One region of the Paraburkholderia sp. BL27I4N3 genome, then DNA from elsewhere that is predicted to be linked to it. Evidence: riboswitches for the same ligand, from Rfam matches in the RefSeq annotation. Region 1 holds a riboswitch; each other region holds the start of a gene.

Evidence for each region. Region 1 has a riboswitch for cobalamin ahead of cobA (uroporphyrinogen-III C-methyltransferase). Riboswitches for the same ligand answer to the same signal wherever they lie in the genome.
Region 2: linked by a shared signal. The riboswitch ahead of cobG (precorrin-3B synthase) and the one ahead of cobA (uroporphyrinogen-III C-methyltransferase) in region 1 are both predicted to bind cobalamin.
Region 3: linked by a shared signal. The riboswitch ahead of B0G71_RS33290 (CbtB-domain containing protein) and the one ahead of cobA (uroporphyrinogen-III C-methyltransferase) in region 1 are both predicted to bind cobalamin.

The regions. Positions count from the first base shown of each region.
Region 1 is NZ_QREJ01000001.1:5,182,352-5,189,592, reverse strand. Features, by position in the region: gene B0G71_RS23660 (CHASE2 domain-containing protein) at 1-1,486, shown strand, start outside; gene B0G71_RS23655 (DUF4136 domain-containing protein) at 1,483-2,127, shown strand; gene bluB (5,6-dimethylbenzimidazole synthase) at 2,149-2,808, opposite strand; gene B0G71_RS23645 (cobyrinate a,c-diamide synthase) at 2,792-4,090, opposite strand; gene cobO (cob(I)yrinic acid a,c-diamide adenosyltransferase) at 4,094-4,696, opposite strand; gene B0G71_RS23635 (cobalamin biosynthesis protein) at 4,693-5,166, opposite strand; gene cobA (uroporphyrinogen-III C-methyltransferase) at 5,163-5,939, opposite strand; cobalamin riboswitch at 6,178-6,429, opposite strand; cobalamin riboswitch at 6,498-6,791, shown strand; gene cobW (cobalamin biosynthesis protein CobW) at 6,980-7,241, shown strand, end outside.
Region 2 is NZ_QREJ01000001.1:5,505,653-5,512,893, reverse strand. Features, by position in the region: gene B0G71_RS25115 (precorrin-2 C(20)-methyltransferase) at 1-550, opposite strand, end outside; gene B0G71_RS25110 (precorrin-8X methylmutase) at 551-1,177, opposite strand; gene cobG (precorrin-3B synthase) at 1,170-2,795, opposite strand; cobalamin riboswitch at 2,879-3,058, opposite strand; gene cbiE (precorrin-6y C5,15-methyltransferase (decarboxylating) subunit CbiE) at 3,143-4,540, shown strand; gene B0G71_RS25095 (cobalt-precorrin-5B (C(1))-methyltransferase) at 4,540-5,637, shown strand; gene B0G71_RS25090 (cobalt-precorrin-6A reductase) at 5,634-6,362, shown strand; gene cobM (precorrin-4 C(11)-methyltransferase) at 6,409-7,134, shown strand; gene metE (5-methyltetrahydropteroyltriglutamate--homocysteine S-methyltransferase) at 7,208-7,241, opposite strand, start outside.
Region 3 is NZ_QREJ01000001.1:7,335,735-7,342,975, reverse strand. Features, by position in the region: gene B0G71_RS33295 (CbtA family protein) at 414-1,154, opposite strand; gene B0G71_RS33290 (CbtB-domain containing protein) at 1,166-1,387, opposite strand; cobalamin riboswitch at 1,426-1,568, opposite strand; gene B0G71_RS33285 (histidine phosphatase family protein) at 1,632-2,219, shown strand; gene B0G71_RS33280 (hypothetical protein) at 2,238-2,678, opposite strand; gene B0G71_RS33275 (alpha/beta hydrolase) at 2,778-3,800, opposite strand; gene B0G71_RS33270 (MFS transporter) at 3,820-5,178, opposite strand; gene B0G71_RS33265 (alpha/beta hydrolase) at 5,175-6,251, opposite strand; gene B0G71_RS33260 (LysR family transcriptional regulator) at 6,501-7,241, shown strand, end outside.

The DNA.
Region 1 (7,241 bases):
GGCCGGATTTCTCGTACTGTCGCCGCGCCGTTCGTTGCTGTTGACCGGCGCACTGTGTCTGCTCGCGGCGGCCGGCAGCGCCACCTTGCTGTACGGCGCGCGGCTCTGGATGTCGCCGGTGCCGGCGATCGTGGGTCTGGTGGCCGTGTATCCGATCTGGAACTGGCGGCGCCTCGAAATGACCATGGCGTATTTGCGCGGAGAACTGCAGCGTCTCGCCGACGAACCTCATCTGTTGCCGGAAACGCCGCAGCGCCGGCGCGAGTTCGGCGGCGACGTGCTGGAACAGCACATGGCGCTGATGGCGCAGGCCGCACAGCGCGTACAGGACATGAAGCGTTTCGTATGGGACAGCCTCGACAGCATGCCCGAGCCGATCCTCGTGAGCGACGTGCGCGGCGTCGTGCTGATCGCCAACCATGCCGCCAAAGCGCATTTCGCGCGGCTCGGTGCGCCGCTGCCCGAAGGCCGGCCGATGCAGGACGTGCTGGGCGGCTTGACCCTCGTAAAGACGATCGACACCGATGCCGCCTCCGATGCCGAAAACAATCTGCTCGCCCGCACGCACTGGCCGGCGCCGCTCGATCCCACGCGCTACGAATTTGCCGCGCTGATGGCGCATGGCGTCGAGGTGCGCGACGCTCGCGAGCGCGATCATTTGCTGCGCTACGCAAACTGCACCAACGGGCAGGGCGAGACGACCGGCTGGATTGCGGGCCTCGTCGACGTGTCGGCCTTGCATGCGGCCGAGCGTCAGCGGGAAGACGCGCTGCGGCTGCTCTCACACGACATGCGTTCGCCGCAGGCGTCGATTCTCGCGCTGGTGGAGATCGAGCGTGCCCGCCGCGAGCCGGTACTCGCGCGCGGCGTGCTCGAACGCATCGAACGCTACGCGCAGCGCGCGCTGACGCTGGCCGACGACTTCGTGCAACTGGCGCGCGCCGAATCGCAAACTTATGTGCTCGAACCGGTGAGTCTGGCCGAGTTGCTGATCGACGCGAGCGACGAAGTCTGGCCCCAGGCGCACGCCAGGCGCATCACGCTGCACACGGAGGCGGATGCTGCCGACGACGGCCATTGGATCTGCGCCGACCGTTCGCTGATGACGCGCGCGCTCGTCAACATTCTGAACAACGCGGTCAAGTACAGCCCGCCGGATACGCGGATCGTGTGCAGCATTGCGAGCCTGACGCCGAAGGGCGTGCCGGCGGCGACGCGCGTGTCGTGCACGATTCGCGATCAGGGCTACGGCATTCCGAAAGAGCAGCAGGCCGGGTTGTTCGAGCGCTTCCGGCGGTTTCACGAAACCGAGCGGCCGGAAGTGGGCGGCGCAGGGCTCGGCATGGCCTTCGTCAAGACGGTCGTCACGCGCCACGGCGGCGATGTGGAGGTGGCAAGCGAGCCCGGCCAGGGCACGGCATTCACGATCTGCCTGCCGGTGCTCGAAGACGCACAGTCGAGTGCCTCGTTCACGCCGCGCCCATGACATATGAACACACACCTTATCGAAGCGAGAATATGGTGAAAGCACTCCTGATCTGTGCCGCGCTGGCGGCGGCAAGTCTCACCGGTTGCGCGGGTCTGAGCGCCGACGTGCATACCGCCGGCGCCGGGAACGCGGCCGCTGCTCTGCAAGGCGAGCGGACTTACGCGATCGCGCGCATGCCGTCGCAGGAGGTCAGCGCGGATCATCCGCAATTCGAGCGCCTGTTGGTGGACGAGTTGGCGAAGCAGGGCTTTGTCGAAACGAAGGGCGAGCCCGCGCGTTATCTGCTCTCGGTTGCCTACGACACGCGGCTGGCGACCATCGGCGTCAATGAAAACGGCTGTACGTCAGGCGACTGCCGGCGCGCGCCCGCTGCGCCGTTCTCTCTGTTCGGCGGTTCCGCGTACCAGCATGCGCTGACGCTGCGGTTTTTCGAGCGCGCGAGCGGACAGGAGGTCTATAAAGTGAGCGCGGTGAGCAGCGACCGCGACGCGGACCCGCAGCATGCCATGCCGACGCTCGTCAAAAGTGCGCTCGCCAGGTTTCCCTTCGATGCGCCACCCGATTGGCGCGTGAAATTGCGCGCCGACGAAACCGGCGGCGTGCCGGCCGTGATGTCGGTGAAGCCGCTTCAGCCGTAAGGGTTATAACGCGCGGCGAGCTCATTCCGGCGCATCGTTGTCTTCCGGCCAGCGGTTTTCGAACACGCAATCGGCGAGCGGCACGCGGCTCGCCCAGCGTTCGGTTTCCAGCATCGGCTCGCTATAAAACCGGTCGACGTGACCGAGACACAGAATCGCCACGGGACGCGCGCCCTCGGGCATGCGCAGCAGTTGGCGAACCGCGTCGACGTCGAACAGCGACACCCAGCCCATGCCGAGACCCTCGGCGCGCGCGGCCAGCCACATGTTCTGAATCGCGCACGCCACCGACGCGAGGTCCATCTCCGGCAGCGTGCGCCGGCCGAAGATGTGGCGCTCGCGGCCGTCCATCAGCGCCATCACCAGCAGTTCGCCGCAGTCCAGCATGCCTTCCACTTTCAGCTTCATGAACTCTTCGCGGCGTTTGCCGAGCGCATCGGCGGTGGCGAGCCGTTCGCTTTCCACCGCATCGTGCAAGGCCGTGCGCAGCGCGGGATCGGTGATCCGCGCGATCCGCCACGGCTGCATGAAGCCGACGCTCGGCGCGTGATGCGCGGCGTCGAGCAGGCGCTGCAGCACGGCCGGATCGACCGGATCGCGCACGAAATGGCGCATGTCGCGGCGTTCGTAGATCGCGCGATAGACGGCGTCGCGCTCGGAATCGTTAAAAGGCTTCGCCATGGAACAGGGCGGCCGTGAAGGCCGGGTTGGAGGGCCAGTAAGCGTGCATGTAAGTCGCCACGATCGAGCCGGCGCGATAAATAGCCTCGCCGGGCGCGTCGCCCTGCGGCCTGGTGGCCGAGCGCAGCGGCGTGAGCGACGTGTTCAGCTTCGAGTAGTGAAACGTGTGGCCGGTCATCGGCCCATGCAGGCTGTCGATCTGCTGCATGCCGAGCGCGGTGAAGCGCGTTTGCATGGTCGCGTGGCCGGGCAGCAGGCCGAGCATCGGTGTGGTTACGCCGTGCGTGTCGGTGAGTTGGTCGAGCAGATACAGCATGCCGCCGCATTCGGCGACGAGCGGTTTGCCCGCCGCCGCGTGCGCGTGGATGCTAGCCGCGCTGTGCGTGTTGCCGGCTAGCGTGGCGGCGTGCAGTTCCGGGTAGCCGCCTGGAAGATACACAGCGTCGGTGTGTTCCGGCAGCGCTTCGTCGGCGAGCGGCGAGAAGAAGGCGACTTGCGCGCCGAGTGCTTCCAGCAGCGCGACGTTCGCCGGATAGATGAACGAGAACGCGGCGTCGCGTGCAATGGCGATCGTCTTGCCGTCAAGCAGGCGCGGCAGGATCTCGGGTGTCGGCGTGCCGAACTCGACAGGCGGCGGCAATGCGGCGAGCGCGGTGCGGCCTAGAGTGTCAGCGGCGTGATCGAGGCGCGCGTCGAGGTCGTCGATTTCTTGCGCCTGATGCAAGCCGAGGTGACGATCGGGCAGTGCGATTTCATCGCTGGCGGCAATGTGTCCGCACCAGCGCAAATCTGGCGGCAACGCTTCTTCCAGCATCTGCGCATGCCGCGCGGAGCCGACGCGATTGGCGAGCACGCCGTAAAACGGCACCTGTGGCCGGAATTGCGCGAGACCGAAGGCGACCGCGCCGAAGGTCTGCGCCATCGCCTTCGCCGAAATCACCGCGAGCACCGGCACGCCGAAGACGGTGGCGAGATCGGCGCTGCTCGGCGTGCCGTCGAACAGACCCATCACGCCTTCGATCAGGATCAGGTCGGCTTCGGCGGCGGCTTGCGCGAGCAGCGTGCGGCAGGCGGTTTCGCCTACCATCCACAGATCGAGCGAGAGGACCGGCGCGCCGCTCGCGCGCGCCAGAATCATCGGATCGAGAAAGTCCGGTCCGGTCTTGAAGACGCGCACGCGTCGCCCCAGCCGCCGATGGTAGCGCGCGAGACCCGCGGTGATCGTGGTCTTCCCTTGACCCGAAGCAGGCGCGCTGATGAACAGGGCGGGGCACGCGGCCATCGCTCAGAACTCCACGCCGCGCTGCGCTTTCACGCCTTGCTCGCGATACGGATGCTTGACGATGCGCATTTCGGTGACGAGGTCGGCGGCTTCGATCAATGCGTCCGGCGCGTGACGGCCGGTGACCACCACATGCAGCATCGGCGCGCGGGCGGCGATTACCGACAGGACTTCATCGAGCGGCAGGTATTCGTACTTGAGCACCGTGTTCAGTTCGTCGAGGATCACCATCTGGTACTCGCCGCTTTCGATCATGCGGCGCGCTTCATCCCAGCCTTTGCGCGCGGTCGCGATATCGGCGTCGCGGTTCTGCGTGTTCCAGGTGTAGCCGTCGCCCATCGTGACGAAATCGCAGTTGGCGATCGCGCCGAGAAAGTCGCGCTCAGACGTGTGCAACGCGCCCTTGATGAACTGCACCACGCCGAGACGCATGCCGTGGCCCAGCACGCGCACGGCCATGCCGAATGCGGCAGTAGTTTTGCCTTTGCCCGTGCCGGTGTTGACGATCAGCAGGCCTTTTTCGACGGTGGCGTTGGCCTGTTTTTTCTCGTGGCCTTCGCGGCGGCGCTCGGTCATGCGTTGATGTGATTCGGGGTCGGTCTTCATGGCAGGTCCTGTTGCTGTGTGTCGTTGTCTGGGTGTTCGGCGCGAGCGGCGTGAGCGGTGGTTGAGGCAATCGCCACGGTGACGCCGGCATAAACGGTTTTGCGCACGAGGAGCGTGGCACGAGGCGCATGGCCTATGACAGATTCACCGAGCCCGGCTGTGGCGTCGGCCGCCGCGCCAAGCAGCGCGCACGGCTCGCAGACGCCGTCCACGCCGAGATGCTCGCGCACTGCCGCCGAAGCCACCGCGACAGGCATCGCCGCGATCTGTTCAAGGCTGAAGAACGTCAGCGGCAGCGCATGACGTGCGCAGAATTCGAGGAGGCCCGCTTCGCGGGCTTTGATGTCGAGCGAGGCGACGGTACGGATTTCGTCGAACGAATGCGTGCCGAGCGCGGCGCGCACCGCAGCTTCGATCTGCTCGGCCGAGCTATGCAAACGGCAACCGATGCCGACGCTCAGCGTTTTCATCGCGTATCCGTTCCGTCCGCTGGCGGCGTTGCAGCGCGTTCCGCATGAGCCGCCTCACGCGCCAACGCGAGCGACGCCACGCCGCCGATCACCACGATTGCCGGCGACCCGAGACCAGCACGCGCGACGATGTCGGCAAATTCACCAAGCCGCGCCAGCGCGTGGCGTTGCTCGGGACGGGTGGCCGATTCGATCGCCGCGCACGGCGTATCGGCGCTCATGCCAGCCGCGAGCAGCGCGCCGACGATATCGTTGAGCCGCCGCATGCCCATGTAGATCACGAGCGTCATGCGCGTGGCCACGAGTGCGGCCCAGTCGGGCTCGCCGCTGCCCGCGCCGTGCCCGGTGACGAACACGACGCCCTGCGCATGATCGCGATGCGTGACCGGAATCCCGATCGCCGCGGGCGCCGCGATTCCCGCCGTGATGCCGTTGACGACTTCCACCTCGATACCGGCCGCGTGCAGCGCCTGCTGTTCTTCGCCGCCCCGGCCGAACACGAACGGATCGCCACCTTTCAAACGCGCGACGCTGCGCCCGGCCCGCACATGTTCGAGCATCTGCGCGACGATGCCTTCCTGCGGTGTCGACGGATGACCGCCGCGTTTACCCACGTAGACGACCAGCGCGTCAGCGCGCGCGAATTGCAGCACTTCAGGATTCACCAGATCGTCGACCAGCACCACGTCGGCTTGCGCCAATGCACGGGTGGCCTTGATGGTCATGAGTTCGACGTCGCCGGGGCCGGCGCCGATCAGCCAGGCGCGGGTCATCGCGGCGTGCACGGCGGGCGCCATGTCGTGACAAGCGGGAAAGGGTAAAGCGCGAAGGGTCGCCAGACGGCGGACGTTGGGGTCATGCAGTGCTACGGATTCAGGCATGGCGCAATGCGTGGTTCGTAGCGAGTTTCACACGAAACTCGCCTACGCGGACACTCTGCGTCGTGCTTTAGCGCCTTCGCATCCGTCCCTCGCGGATTCCGGCGTCCGGCGGCGGGATGTTGCCCTGAGGTTCGCCGCCTCCGCGTCTGGCCGGTATCCGGGCTGGCGGCCTCACGCGCTTTGCCTTCCCGTCCGCATTCGCTGGAAATTGCCGGACAGTGGCTTAAAAAAACGCATGCGCGGCGCAAGTCGATTAAACATCGCGCCGCAGGTCGCTTACCGTTGCGGGGACAGCACAGGTTAAGCGCAGGGCGCGCTGCCTGTTTCCCGTTTAACTGCACACGCGAATGCATGTGCGGGCACCAAACGCGCGCATACGATAGCACATGGCGCCCCGTCCGATAAGCGCTTGCGGCCTGGGGTTTCCTTGACGGCACCGAGCGGCGGGCCTACACTCGCACGCACTTTGGTGCTCGTGTGCGCGCTCGTGCGCATGCAGTTAAACGGGAAACAGGGTGCCCACCTGCCATGGATCGGGCCAACCTGTGCTGCCCCCGCAACGGTAAGCGAAATGTGGTGCTAACTGCCGTGTCAAACGCAGTCGGTTAGCGCCGCGGAGCCGGCTTCGATGTCCACGCGCAAGGCCGCGTCGGCATATCACCACTGGGCGAGAAATCACTCGTCCGGGAAGGGGAAGCGGCGCTTTCGCCAGCCCGGATACCGGCCAGATAACGAAGGACGAACGCCGCGGGGATGCGGCGCTACGTTCATGACTCATTCCCGCTTTCTGTTTTTCTGTTGTCGCGGCAACGCCGACTTTCGTCCCCGTGTTTTGTTATGGTCGTGGCTGGCCGGGCGTCTGCTCCGTTTGCCTCGGCATACGCTGAAAAACACGCCGGCGTGCACGTGCAACTCTACGGATGGACCTCACGATGCAAACTCAAATGCGCAAGATCCCCGTCACCATCGTCACGGGCTTTCTCGGCAGCGGCAAGACTACGCTGCTGCGGCATATTCTTCAGCATGCGGGCGGCAAGCGCATCGCGGTGATCGTCAACGAATTCGGCGAACTCGGTATCGACGGGGAAATCCTCAAGGGTTGCGGCATCGGTTGCGATGAAAACGGCGTCGAAACCGAAGGCCAACTGTATGAACTGGCAAACGGCTGCTTGTGCTGCACCGTGCAGGAAGAGT
Region 2 (7,241 bases), 320 kb from region 1:
GTTTCATCACGACGGCGGCATCGGCATCGGCGAGACGGCGGCGCAATTCGTCTTCGGGCAACACGCCCGAGAGCACCGACAAGCTTTGATTGCGATACACCAGCGGCGCGCCGAGCACGGCGGCGCCGCCGAGCATCGAGCACACGCCCGGCACGACTTCGCTTTCGTAGCGCGCCGCGAGCCGGTCGTGCAGGTACATGTACGAGCCGTAGAAGAACGGATCGCCTTCGCAGATCACGGCGACGTCGCGGCCCGCGTCGAGGTGTGTGGCGACGACTTGCGCGGCGGTGTCGTAGAAGTCGGCGATGATCGCTTCATAGGAAAGCGGCGGTTCGAGCGCTTCGGTGGTCACGGGATAAACGAGCGGCAGATGCTGCTGGGCATCGTGCAAATGCGCCTCGATGATGCTGAACGCGTTGCCCTTCTTCCCCTTCGCGACAAAGTACGCGACCACCGGCGACGCCTTTAGCAAGCGCAGCGCCTTCAGCGTGATGAGTTCCGGGTCGCCGGGGCCGACGCCGAGGCCGAACAAACGTCCTTGCACCGTCATTTATTCGACCTCCGTGGCGAGCGCGTTCACGGCGGCCGCCGCCATCGCGCTGCCGCCGCGCCGGCCATGCACCACCACGTAGGGCACGCCGCGGCTGTCGTCCGCGAGCATGGCTTTCGATTCGGCCGCGCCGACAAAACCCACTGGAAAGCCGAGAATCAGCGCGGGTTTGGGCGCACCGGCGTCGAGCATATCGAGCAGGTGAAACAGGGCGGTCGGCGCATTGCCGATCACGACCACGCCGCCCGCCAGCTGCGGCCGCCACAATTCGAGCGCCGCCGCCGAACGCGTATTGCCGAGTTCACGTGCGAGCGACGGCACGTCTGGATGCGTCAGCGTGCAGATGACCTCGTTGTTCGCCGGCAGCCGCGCGCGCGTGATGCCTTGCGCGACCATGCCGGCATCGCACAGGATCGGCGCGCCTTGCGCGAGCGCCGCGCGGCCCGCCGCGCCCGCGCCTGCGGAAAATTGCAGATCGTCGATCACATCGACCATGCCGCATGCGTGGATCACGCGCACCGCGAGTTTTTCGAGGTCGGCGGGAATGCGCGACAAGTCGGCCTCCGCGCGGATCGTCGCGAAGGATTGGCGATAGATCTCCTGACCGTCGCGAATGTAATCAAGCATCGGTGTCACTCCGGGCGAGGCGTTCGAGCAGGTCGGCGGCCTCGCCGATCGTCAGTTGGCGCGCGACGCACTGGCCGAAGCCGGGCCGGCCGTCGCGCCGATAAAGGTCGTACAGGCCGGGCGCGGCGGCGAGCAGCGTGAACGGCGCGCAATGCGCGGCGGCGCACGAGCGCGAGCAGCCGCTCAGATGCACGTCCACGCCGGCTGGCAGCCGAGCCGCGAGGCGCAACGCGTCGCTCTTGGTGTCGGCGAGGCCCTTCACGCAGCCGCTCGATCCGGCGCACGCGATCAGGTGCGTAATCGCGTGTGCGGGATCGCAGGCGAGACCGAGGGCGTTCAGGCCGGACAACAAGGTCGGAACGGCGTGCGTGGCGATGTCGGGTAATAGCACGCTTTGCCAGGGTGTCAGGTGAAGCGTGGCGCTACCGTGCTGTTGCGAAAGCGTCGCGAGTCCCGTGAGTGTGTCTGCATCGAGACGTCCTAGCGGTGGCTGACCGCCGACGTGCCACGCTCCGGGCTCGCGTTGGGCGTGGGCGCCGAGGCGAAGGTTGGCGTCGGCTGGTGTAGCGCGATGCCAGTTCGCGAGATTCGCGTTTCGCGTTAGCGGGAAGTCGAGATATTGCTCGGCGTGATGCAGTACCGCGTCGACGGAATGCGGCGCGGTTAGCAGGTGGCGCATGCGTGTGGCGTCGGCGGCGGCGAGGTCGAGGAATGTCAGGAGCAGCGCGCGTACCAGGGCCGGGACTTGTGAAGGCAGGATTGCGGCTAGTGCGCCTGTGTTGTTCACGCCCGGTTTTGCAAGCGCGGTGCTTTGGCGTTGCATAAGCGCGCCGGCATAGGCGCTCACAGGCGGACAACCCGCGAACCCGAACACGAACCGCACGCCGTCCGCCTCTTGCGACGCCGCGAGCCACACATCGTGCGGATGGTCCACTCTCGCGAGCCGTTCGCCGCCGTCCAGCAACAGTGCGAATTTCGGCGACAGCGCCGCGAAACGCGCTTCGCTTTGCAGCATAGCGAGCAACTCGGCGCACAGCGGGCGTGTGTCGAATAGCGCGAACGGATCGCGTCCGGCAGCGGGGCTGATCATGACGTTGCGGACGTCGTCGGCTGCGGCTGCGGCGGAGAGTGCGTGGGCAGTGCCCACTCGCTGCGCTGCTGCGTCCGGGGCTTTCGAGGCCCATTCATTCACTGCGTTCGCGGCTTCGGCATCTGTAGCGCTCTTCGCGTCTGCGTTCACGGCGCTGGCGGCAACTGCATTCACAGCGTTGGCCGCCGCCGTGTTCCCAGGGCCCGCCACGCCGTTCGCCGGCATCGGCCCAAGACCCGCGTCGATCAAAGCCGCGATCAAAGCCGCCTCTTCACCGCGCTTCACGCCACGCACCTGCACATTCGCGCGATTGGTCAACTCGATCACCCCGCCCGCGTGCCGCGCGCTAGCCTCCGCGATCGCCCGAGCCTGCGCCGCGCTCAATTCGCCGCCGGGCGGTTTGATCCGGCAAATCCCGCCGTCGCGCGCGGCAACGATGCGCAGCAGCCCCGGACACGCCGAGGGCCGCAGCGTGGCGGCCGCGTCGGATAAAACGGTGGAGGGCGTTGCTTGATTCAAGACGGACACCGGGTTTAGCGTCGCGCGACGGCCCGAGCATGCCGTGAGGCGGGCATGGCTGCGGCATCGGTACACCCCGCCCGATGTTGGCTGGCACGAACAGTCTCGCCGGCAGGTCTCCTGGCTGGCAGGTCATGGTCCGCCGCGGCCTTCCCGGTCGAACCAGTGGCGTGGAGCGCAGGCGGACTCGCTGCATACAGTTGCGGGGGCAGCCACAGTGGCACTGTGTTCCCTCTTCGGCCCCGAAGGGCACCGGCGGCTGTATTATGCCTTTTTTCGAACAGCACAACGAGGCTGGACGCTTTGATCGGCGTGGCACAGCGCATTATTTGAAGACACAGAATGAGGATGGATGCATGCCCGCGTGGCTGACGGTGGTGGGCATAGGCGACGACGGCTTCGCCGGCTTGGGGCGGCCCGCGCGGCGGGCCTTGCTGGAAGCGTCGGTGGTGTACGGCGGCGAACGTCATCTGGCGATGCTGCCCGCGTGTCTCGCCGCGCGCCGTGCCGCCTGGCCGCGTCCCTTCGATCTCGCACCCTTGCTGGCCGAGCGCGGCGCAGCCGTGTGCGTGCTGGCGAGCGGCGATCCGATGCTGTTCGGCGTCGGCGCGACACTCGCGCGGCAATTGCCGGCAGGAGAATTGCGGGTGCTGCCGGCGCCGTCGTCGTTGTCGCTGGCGGCCGCGCGGCTCGGCTGGCCGTTGCAGGATGTCGCGACGGTGTCGCTGGTGGGGCGGCCGTTGCCCACGCTGAACGCGCATCTGCATGACGGCGCGCGCATGTTCGTGCTCAGCGCGAACGGGCGCACGCCCGCGGCGCTCGCGGCATTGCTGAACGCACGCGGTTACGGGGCGACCCGCATGAGTGTGCTGGAACACCTGGGCGGCGAACTGGAGCGGCGCATCGACGGCCGCGCGGATCAGTGGTCCGCGGGCGAGGTGGCCGCGTTGAACCTGATCGCGCTCGACTGCCGTGCTACCGAAGGCGCGCCGCGTCTGCCGCTGACCTGCGGTTTGCCCGACGATGCGTTTCGTCACGACGGCCAGTTGACCAAGCGGGACGTGCGCGCGATCACGCTCGCGCGCCTCGCGCCGACGCCCGGCGAATTGCTGTGGGATGTGGGCGCGGGCAGCGGCTCGATCGGCATCGAATGGATGCGCGTGCATTCCACCTGTCGCGCGATTGCGATTGAAGGGCACGCGGAACGGCAACGTTTCATCGAACACAATCGCGATGCGTTAGGTGTGCCGGGGCTGCAACTCGTGGCGGGGCGCGCGCCTGAGGCGCTGCAGGGGTTGCCAGTGCCGGATGCCGTGTTCATCGGCGGCGGCGTGACCGTGCCGGGCGTGCTGGAGGCATGCTGGGCAGGTCTGCGCGAAGGCGGGCGGCTGGTCGCCAATGCGGTCACCTTGCAAGGCGAGGCGGTGTTGGCGGCGTGGCGCGAGCGGCATGGCGGGACGTTGACACGGATCGCATTGGCGGACGCGCAACCGCTTGGCGGATTCGATACGTGGCGGCAGGCGTTGCCGATCACGCTGCTGGAGGTGACGAAGCCGGCGAGCGGCGAGGGCGTGAACCTCGTGGGAACCGAAACCGTGATTAACGCGGCGAATGCGGCGGATGCGGCGAATGTGCCGAATGCCAGGCGTGCCGCAAGTGCCGGAAGCGGTATGAGCGCCACGAATGTCGCCAACTCGACGAAAGCGACGAACACGGCCGGCGCCACCCCCACCGACCCATCCCCCGAACCCTGATGCGCGAAGAAACCCCCGAACAACCCGCGCCGCTGCGTAGCGGCTACACGACCGGCAGTTGCGCCACCGCGACGTCGCTGGCGGCGGCGCGTCTGTTGCTCGCGGGTGTCGTCAGCGAAGTGGCGGAGATCGTGTTGCCGAAGGGCCAGCATGTGCCGATGCCGCTGGTGTTCTGCCGCCTGATCGGCAATGGCGATGAAGGCGCGGAAGCCGGCACGATCAAGGACGCCGGCGACGATCCCGACGTCACGCACGGCGCCGTCGTTTTCGCGCGCGTGCGCCTCATCGCCGAAGCGGGCGTGATATTTCGCGCGGGGCCGGGCGTCGGCACGGTGACGCGCGCGGGGCTGACGCTGCCGGTCGGCGAACCCGCCATCAACCCGGTGCCGCGCAGAATGATGACCGAGCATCTGGCCGAACTCGCGGCGGAGCATGCGTACGGCGGCGGCTTCGAAGTGACGATCGGCGTGGAAGGCGGCGAAGCGCTGGCGCTGAAAACGATGAACCCGCGTCTCGGCATTCTCGGCGGGCTGTCGATCCTCGGCACCACCGGCATTGTGCGTCCGTTTTCGTGCTCGGCGTATATCGCGTCGATTCATCAGGGGATCGACGTCGCGCGCGCCAACGGCTATACCCATCTCGCCGCCTGCACCGGCAACGCGAGCGAGGACGCGATGCGCGCGCACTACGGCCTGCCGGATATCGCGCTGATCGAAATGGGCGACTTCGTCGGCGCGGTGCTCAAGCATATGAAGCGCGCGCCGGTCGAGCGCCTGAGCGTGTGCGGCGGCTTCGGCAAGCTCAGCAAGCTGGCGGCGGGTCATCTCGATCTGCATAGCCGCAATTCGAGCATCGACCTCGAGCGGCTCGCGCAATGGGCCGCCGAACAGGGCGCCGACGACGCGCTTCAGGCGGCGATCCGCGCAGCCAACACGAGTCAGCAGGCGGTCGCGTTGGCGCGCGCGCGGCAGGTGCCGCTCGGCGATATCGTCTGCCGGCATGCGCTGGCGGTAGCGCGCGAGATCGTGCCGCCGCAGGTCAACGTCGAAATGTTCGCGATCGATCGCCAGGGTAAGCTGATCGGAGCCGCGCAATGAAAACGAAGCGGATTCTGCTGCTCGGCGGCACAGGCGACGCATTGCGGATCGCGCGGCAACTCGCGCCCGAGCACGTGTATAGTCTCGCCGGCCTCGGCAAGGTGCCTGACGATCTGGCGTGCACGGTGCGAGTCGGCGGCTTTGGCGGCAGCGAAGCTATGACGCGTTACATTGCCGGTGAAGGTATCGATCTCGTGATCGACGCGACGCACCCGTATGCCGCGCAAATCAGCGCGAACGCGGCCGAGGCGAGCCGCGCCGCGCGCGCGCCGTATTGGGCATTGCGCCGCCCGGCGTGGCAACCGCAAGCCGGCGACGATTGGCGCATGGTCGGCGACTGGAGTGAACTCACGGATGCGCTCGCGCCGTTCAGAAAGCCGCTCTTCACGCTCGGCCGCGAACCGCTCGCGCATCTCGACGAGATTCCGCCGCATCAGTTCTGGGTCGTGCGTTGTCTCGAAGCGCACGCCGACACGCCGCGTGCGCGGATCCTCGCGGCGCGCGGTCCATTCACGCTCGAAGGTGAGCGTGCGCTATTCGCCCTGCAAGCCTTCGACGTGGTGGTCAGCAAAAATAGCGGCGGCCAGGCGACTGAAGCAAAACTCGAAGTCGCGCGTGAACGCGGTTTGCCGGTCGTGATGCTGCGCCGACCTGAATTGCCGGTAGCAGAGAGGGAATTCGAAAGCGTTTCCGATCTGCTCGACGCGCTGCAACGCGCAGTCTGAATCGCGCATGCATGCCACGCCGCCTCAACGAATCAGGGAGTAGTGAATGACGGTGTTTTTTATCGGCGCGGGTCCGGGCGACCCCGAACTGATCACGGTGAAAGGGCAGCGCCTCGTGCGCAGTTGTCCGGTAATCCTGTACGCGGGTTCGCTCGTGCCGGCCGCGGTGCTCGAAGGTCATGCGGCGCAGCAGGTCGTCAACACCGCCGAACTCGACCTCGATCAGATCGTCGCGCTGCTTGCGGCCGCGCACGACAAAGGTCTGGACGTGGCGCGCGTGCATTCCGGCGATCCGTCGCTGTACGGCGCGATCGGCGAACAGATCCGCAGACTGCGCGAACTGAAGATTCCCTATGAGATCGTGCCGGGCGTTACCGCCACGGCGGCATGCGCGGCGACGCTGGGTTGCGAACTCACATTGCCCGATGTTTCGCAGACGCTGATCCTCACGCGCTTCGCCACCAAAACCAGCATGCCCGAAGGCGAGCAACTGGCCGACCTCGCCCGTCATCGTGCAACGATGGCGATTCATCTCGGCGTGCGGCACCTTGCGCGGATCGTCAATGAATTGCGGCCGCATTACGGTGGTGCATGTCCGATCGCGGTGATCTATCGCGCGAGTTGGCCGGACGAGGAGACAATCACCGGCACGCTCGACGATATTGTCGGCAAGGTGCAAACGACCTCCATCGAGCGGACCGCGTTGATCCTGGTCGGCCAGGTGCTGGCCGCCGAGGGCTTCGCCGACTCGACGCTGTACGCGAAAGACTGAAACCGTCTGCGTGAAAAAGCCCATCCGCGCACCGTCACACAGTGCGCGGATTAGCTCACAACGCCAGATTCTCTTACGCCGTCACTTCATCCGGCTGCCTCGCCGCC
Region 3 (7,241 bases), 2.2 Mb from region 1:
CAGGAGGGGAATTGTGCCGACATGCAGAATCAATGCGCGGGTCGTGTACGCAGCCGTGACATCGGACAAATCCGGGAACGCGCAGCAAGCGACAAGATGAAAAAGGGCGACCGGAGTCGCCCTGAATGGTCACGCAAAACACCTGCCGTGTCCCAATGATGCGGACAACCGGAGGCCGTGTGCCAGCAACCAGGTTGTTAAATTCGAACGGAACAGATGTTTGTAGCTCTTGAGCGTCGCGGGCGAATTTATCCACAGAAATTGTTCGCAAGCCTGTGGATAACCACCCCACAACCGCCCCAACTCCTTGACGCAGAACCCATCTTGACCACTGCGCGCAAACTGCGGAGAGCGAAGCACGGCAAGCAAACCGCCGAGCGCAACCGCCGAAGCGGCCGCACTCGTCATGCCAATCAAGCCGACTTCACCGCCGACCGCCCCGCCACCCGCATCAACGCAATCCGCTCGACCAGTGCGCCAAACAGCAGCCCGATCGTCGCCCACATAATCGCCTGCATGCCGAGCGCCGCGACGCGGAATTTCCACAGCAGCACCGCCGGGAAAGCCTCCGGCACTTCGTTGATCGCGGGCATCGACAACTGCACCGCCGCGATGATCACGATGAACACCACCGCCCCCACGATCGAGCCGTTCCACGCGCCAAGTTTCATCGCCGCACGGCGCCGCACCTTGAGCGAGAAGACCATCGCCGCCAGCGAGATCGCAATCATCAGGAAGAACAGCCCCGTGCGCGTCCCGATCGTCTCAGGGTCGCCGACCGAGGGCGGGTTCGCCGGATACTTCAGATTCGGCACGATCGCGAGCGCAATGAACGCGCCAAGCGCAAGCCATGCGGACAACGCGCGCGGGCTCAACGCGCCCACTCGGCCATAAGCGTAAGCGAAGACCAGCGAGAACAAGCCGCCGAATGCCGCGCCGTAAGTCAGCACGCCAGTCAACAAGCCGATACCCCGCTGCGTGTCGCGGCTCACCATCTCAGGCTCGGGCGCCTCGCCTTTCGCGGCGTCGGCCTTTTCTTCGAATGAAATCGCCTGATTGACCTGCGGCTCGCCCACTACCCGGGCGAATCCGAACGTGAGGAGTCCCGCGACGATGCCAGCAAGCATCCCGCGTACCAACAATTTACCCACCATGGTCGACTCCGTTAGTGGCAGGGAAAGCCGAGCAGATGGCGGCCGTCGTGCACGAACTCATGCACGTACATGCCCGGCACCAGCGAGGTGGCACCCTGTTCCGCACCCACGAAGTAAAGCGCGAGCAGCAACAGCAAACCGCCGAACACGACCCAGGGCAGCAACTCGCGCAGCGGAATCGGCGTGGGTTGAGCAACAGGCTGATTGGCGGGATCGAAAACAGCTTCGGTCATGATGGACATCTCCTGGGGTAACGCGCCCCGATAGTCATTGCAGAGGATTGGTGCGAAGCTCAGGTCTGGCTTTCGGCTTGTGCTGCCGATTACAGTGGCGCGACCGCGCCGGGCTCTCACCGGCTTCCGCGCTTCGCAGTCCCGCTATTCTACGCGCTAAACTTCGGCACCCGGCAACGCAAAACACACGTTTCATGCCGCCGGCGTTGGGCTTCGGGACGTGGCTTGATAGGACATGAACGGAATGGACACAAGGCTGTTACTGGTCAGCCACGCATCGACCGCGGCCCAGCGCGCAGGCCGTTTTCCCGCCGACGATTCACTCGACGCCCGCGGCCTCGCAGAAGCCGAAGCCCACGCCGCAGGCTTGCGCCTGGCGGTCGCGGAAGACGCGCCGGCTTTCGTCAGCCCGGCCGCCTGCGCGCGCGAAACGGCGACGGCGCTGGGCCTCACGGCGTCGGTCGACGCCGGCCTGGCGGATCTGAACTACGGCGCATGGCAAGGACGGCGGCTCGCCGACCTCGCCGCCGAAGCGCCGCAAGACGTCGCCGCATGGACGCGCGATCCGGACGCCGCGCCTCACGGCGGCGAGTCGTTCAGTCAACTCGTGAAACGGGTACGAGAATGGCTCGAAACGTTGTTAGACGGCGGGACGGATCGTGCATCGAGCAACGTGATCGCCATCACCCACGCGCCCGTGCTGCGGGCAGCGATCGTGTATGCGCTCGGAGCATCGCCCGTCGTATTTCCGCGTATTGAAATCGCACCGCTTTCGATCATCGAGTTGCGGCGATCATCGCGTGGCTGGACATGGTGGCCGGCGACACACTAGCCGCTCTCGCCGGGCGGCTTATTTACCCGACACCACCAGACGCAGCTTGTTCGACCCGGTCGGCGTCAGTGTGATATCGGTCCGCTTACCCTTCGCGCCCAGATAAAAGTGCTGACGTCCCGGCGAATTCTGATCGTGCGTCGCGTCGGGCAGACACGATGCGACGTCCGCCGCGACAGCTTGCAGCGCGTCGGCATTCGATCCGGCGTCGTGATGCGGCGTCCACGTGCATTGATAGGCACCGTGACTCGCCGAACATTGCGCGTCGTCGCCGTAAGGTTGCGCGACGCCCTTGCCGTCGTCCGACGTCAATGACGCGAGCCCGCCAGGGGCCGCCGCGACGATCCGCTTCAGGGATGTGCAAGGGCTAGGCGCATCGTCGGCATACGCACCGCCGGTCAGCAAAACACCCAGCGACGCAGCGGCGAGCGCGGTGGCAAGCAATCGGGTTCTGTTCATGTCGACGCGGTCCTTGAAGTCACTCGCAGGTACCAGCGCGGTAGCACGCTTCATGCCCATGAACGCGGATTACTCAAGACCGCGCTTCAGTCACCGTCATTACAATCCAGTACCGAACAAAGCCGCCAGCCCCTGCGCCGACCCGAAAATCCCCTTGGCATCGTGCCCGACACCATCGATCACAAACGTCCGATGCTTCGCCAATCCTTCGGGATGCCGCAACGCCATATAGCGCGCATAAGCCAGCCCGCGCCCGAGCCGGTGTTCACCCTGCGCCAGCGCGGCGCACGAACGGTCGAGAGCCGGATGCCGTGGATCGCAATCCGCGCCGCCGAGCAGCACGGTCACGTCACGTTGCGCGTAACGCGCTTCGAGCGTGGCCGCTGAAGCCGCGTCACGAGAGTAAGCGGGCAAATCCTCGAGCCCATACTTCCAGCGATTGAACGACGGACACCTCGCCTGATCGAACGCCGCAAACTCGCCGGACACAGCGGACGCAACCGACCCAATCGGCCGCATTGCATCGAAGTACACATACGACGAAGGATTCGCGACCACATAGCGCAGCGCGATACCGCGCGCCGCGAGGGACGCCTCGTCTCGCGCTACTACCGCGTAGCGCTGCACGACCTGCGCGCCGCCCGAGTGTCCCGCGATCACCACCTCGGCGAGCGATGCGAACTGCTCGCGCGACGCCAGCGTGTCCACAATCGCGTCCAGCACATCGAACGAACTGATCGGCGCGGGACCTTCGGCGTTCTCGCCGGCCATCCAGCTCGTCCAGTCCCAATGCAAAGTGGACGGCGGCAGCTCATGCGCGTCGACATCCGCAGTCGCGAGAAACTGCGGCACGATCAGCAGCGTATCGGCCGCGCTGCCGCCGGCAAGCGCGCACGAACGCTGCGCGAGTTCGAAATACGTGTCGCCGTTGCGCAGGCGGCCATGAATCAGAATCACGGCGCGTTGGACATCGCGCGTCGGCGCGAGCCAGTCGCCGTTGGAAAACACCGGCACGGTGCCGCTGCCGGCTCGCGTCGTGACGCTCAGATGCCGGCTCGCCACGACCGCGACCGGATGTTCATTCGGCGCGCGTTCGTCGTCTGTGATGAAAGGCTGGGTCATGCAATAGGCTCGTGGTCGATCAATGAGTGGCGGGTCTAGCCGCCGCGCCGCTCGACATGCGTCCGGCGCGCGTGAAGTACACCATCGCGAGCGACACGAAGCCGGCAAAAATCAGGTAAAACGCGGGCGTGAGGCTGCTGCCGGTCACGCGCGTCAAGCCGGTGATGGTGAGCGGCGCCATGCCGCCGAACAGCGTCACCGCAATGTTGTACGACAGCGCCACGCCCGCCGAACGGCTGCGCACGGGGAACAAGGTCGCGAGCATGCCGGGATGCGCGCCGGACATCGCGGCGAGGAACAGCGTCGCGATCATCTGCGCGATGAACAGGTGCCCCGGCGTCGGATTCGTCACGACGAAGTGATAAAGCGGATACACGCAGACCATCCACGCGATCACGATGGGATAGAACAGCCGGTATGCGCCATAACGATCGGCGAGCTTGCCGGACAGCGGAAACAGAAACAGATTCAGCACACCGGACACGAACGCGCCGAGCAACGCGGTGGACAACGGCAAATGCAATTGCCGTTCGACATACACCGAGAGATAGGAATGCCAAACATAATTTGTCGCCGCGCCGACGATAATCACACCCATCGCGCAAATCGCCGCGTCGCCGTTGTCGCGGAAGAACTGGCGGATCGTGACGCGCAGCGGTTTTTCCTTGTGCTCGAGCAGGCGCTCGAACTCCGGCGACTCGGCCACGCGATGCCGGATATAGAAGCCGAACGGCCCCGCCAGCGCGCCGAACAGAAACGGCAAACGCCAGCCCCACGCCACCAGTTGCTCATGCGTGAGCTGCGTGGTCAGCAGATAGCCGACGCCGGACGACAGCAGCAACGCGAACGCCTGGGCCGACATGTTGAAGCTGCCGTAGAACATCTTCTTGTGCGAGGGCGCGTACTCGACCAGCATCGCGGAAGCCGTCGCGAACTGTCCGCCCACGGATAGCCCCTGCAATAAGCGCGCAAGGACCACCAACAGCGGCGCAGCGATGCCGATGCTCGCATAGCCCGGCGTGAGACCCATCAGCAATGTACTGGCCGCCATCGAAATGATCAGCAGCGAGAGCGCCTTGCGTCGTCCCGCGCGGTCCGAGTAGATGCCGAGCAGAATGCCGCCGATCGGTCGCACGATAAAACCGACGGCAAACGTCGCAAGCGTCAGCATGATCGACACGAAGCCGCTGCCGCCGGGAAAGAACACTTGCGCGATGATCTTCGCGAAGTAGCCGTAGATCAGAAAGTCGAACCACTCGAGTCCATTGCCGAGCACGGAGGCGAAGATCGCGCGACGCACCATCGACGGACTCAAGCTGTTCGGTGCATCGGCTCCAGCCGCGACACCGTCGCGCTGATTGAAGGTCGCTTCGCTCATTGCCCGCATCCCGAAGTGTCGAACATTGCTGACAGCGCGCATACCGACGTCAACATGCGCGCACCGTCGTGCCCCACGCCCGGCACGATATGAAAGTGCTGCTTCAGGCCGTCTGGATGACGCGACTGGATATACCGGTAGTACGCTTCTGCGCGCGCCACGCGTTGCGGCCCTTGCGCTTCGGCAGCACAGGTTCTGTCGAGCGCGCTCTGCTGCGGATCGTCATCAGCGCCGCCGACGAGGTAGTCGACCCGGCGCGACGCATAGATCGCTTCGAGTTGCGCGGGCGTGCGGTCGTCGAGATACGGCGGCCGGTTGTCCATGCCGTATTTCCATTGATTGAAGTCGGGACATTGCGCGGCATCGAACGGCGCGGCAATGCCTTGCGCGTCAGGCCGTTGCGCGTCGAAATACGCATACGTGGACGGGCTCGCCACCACGTAGCGCACGTCGATGCCTTCGCCGGTCAACGCGGCGATATTACGCGCCGCGACGGCGTAGCGCTGCACGACCTGGCCGCCGCCCGAATGCCCGGCGAACACCACATGCCGCAGATTGGGAAACAGCTTGCGGTCGGCGAGCCGCGCGACGATCGCATCGAGCACCTCGTACGAACTGATCGGCAGCGGCGCGCGCGCCGCTTCGCCGCCCATCCAGGCATCGCCGGTCCAGCGCAGCAAGTCGGCAGGCTCGTTGTGTACGCGCGTGTCGAGCGTGGCGAGGAACTGCGGCGCGATCAGCAGCGTAGTGTCGGGGTCCGCATGCGCGGCATCGCGAGCATTCTGTGCGGTGCGAAAGTACACGTCCGCATTGCGCAGCTTGCCGTGAATCACGATGACCGCGCGCGTCACCTGCGGCTGCGCAACGTTCCAATCCTTCGACAGATACAGCGGGAATTGCGCTTGCCCTTGCGGCGTGTCGAGCGTGAAGCGCGTGTTGGAGATCGTCGCCACCGGCTTCAGATGCGGCTCGTAAGCATGGACCGCGAACGCGGATTGCGCAAACGTCATCAGCACTGCCGCGCCTGTCGACATACACAACGCCGCAATACGTCGTGAACGATTCAAAGTCATGCAGCTTGCTCCTGATCGCCGTGCACAGTCTTGAACGCGGCGCATCGTCAAATCCGTCGTAGGGAAACCGAATACTCGGAATCGGAGGCGAATACCGACCGTCACACCGGCTTGGTTCGGACGGAATGCGATGGACGAGATCGTAGGAGCGGACATGGTAAATGTAAAATACCTGTTTCATGCACCATTCATATTTAGTATGTATGGCATCGAACCGGCCTTCATGTGCTGGTGAGGAGACGAAACACCATGGAGCTGCGGCATCTGCGTTACTTTCTGGCGGTCGCCGAAGAAGGCCAGTTCACGCGCGCGGCAGAAAGGCTGGCCATGCAACAGCCGCCGCTCTCGCAGCAGATTCGAACGCTGGAAGAAGAGATCGGTTTCGAACTCTTTGTGCGCATGCCGCGCGGCGTCACCTTGACGCCGGCCGGCCAGGCCTTTGCGGAAGACGCGCAACGCTTGCTGCAAAATCTGCAGCAGTCTGTCGAAAAGGCGAGCCGGATTGCGCGTGGAGAACTCGGCACGATTTCGATCGGACTGACCAGTTCCGCCTCGTTCCATCCATTCACGACCGAGGCGATCCGCGCGTTTCGCGCGGTCTGCCCCGAAGTCGCCGTGGACCTCGCCGAGCTCAACGCGGCGGAGATCATCGAGCGTCTGGCTGCGGGCCAGATCCAGGCGGCGTTTCTACGCAAGCCGGTCGACGCCCGCGAAGGCGTGGCGTTCGAGTTGCTGCTCGACGAACCGATGGTCGTCGTGTTGCCGGTGGGGCATCCGTTGCTCAAGGGCAAGAAGCGGCCGCAAGTGTCGCTGAAAGCGTTGGCGCACGAAGACTTCATTCTGGTCCGTCGTCCGGGCGCACCCGGCATGTATGCCGACATCCTCGCCGCTTGCCGGCAAGCGGGCTTCGTCCCGCGCATTGCCCGCGAAGTGCCGCGCATGGTGTCCGGCATCAACCTCGTGGCGGCGGGTCTGGGCGTGACCTTGGTG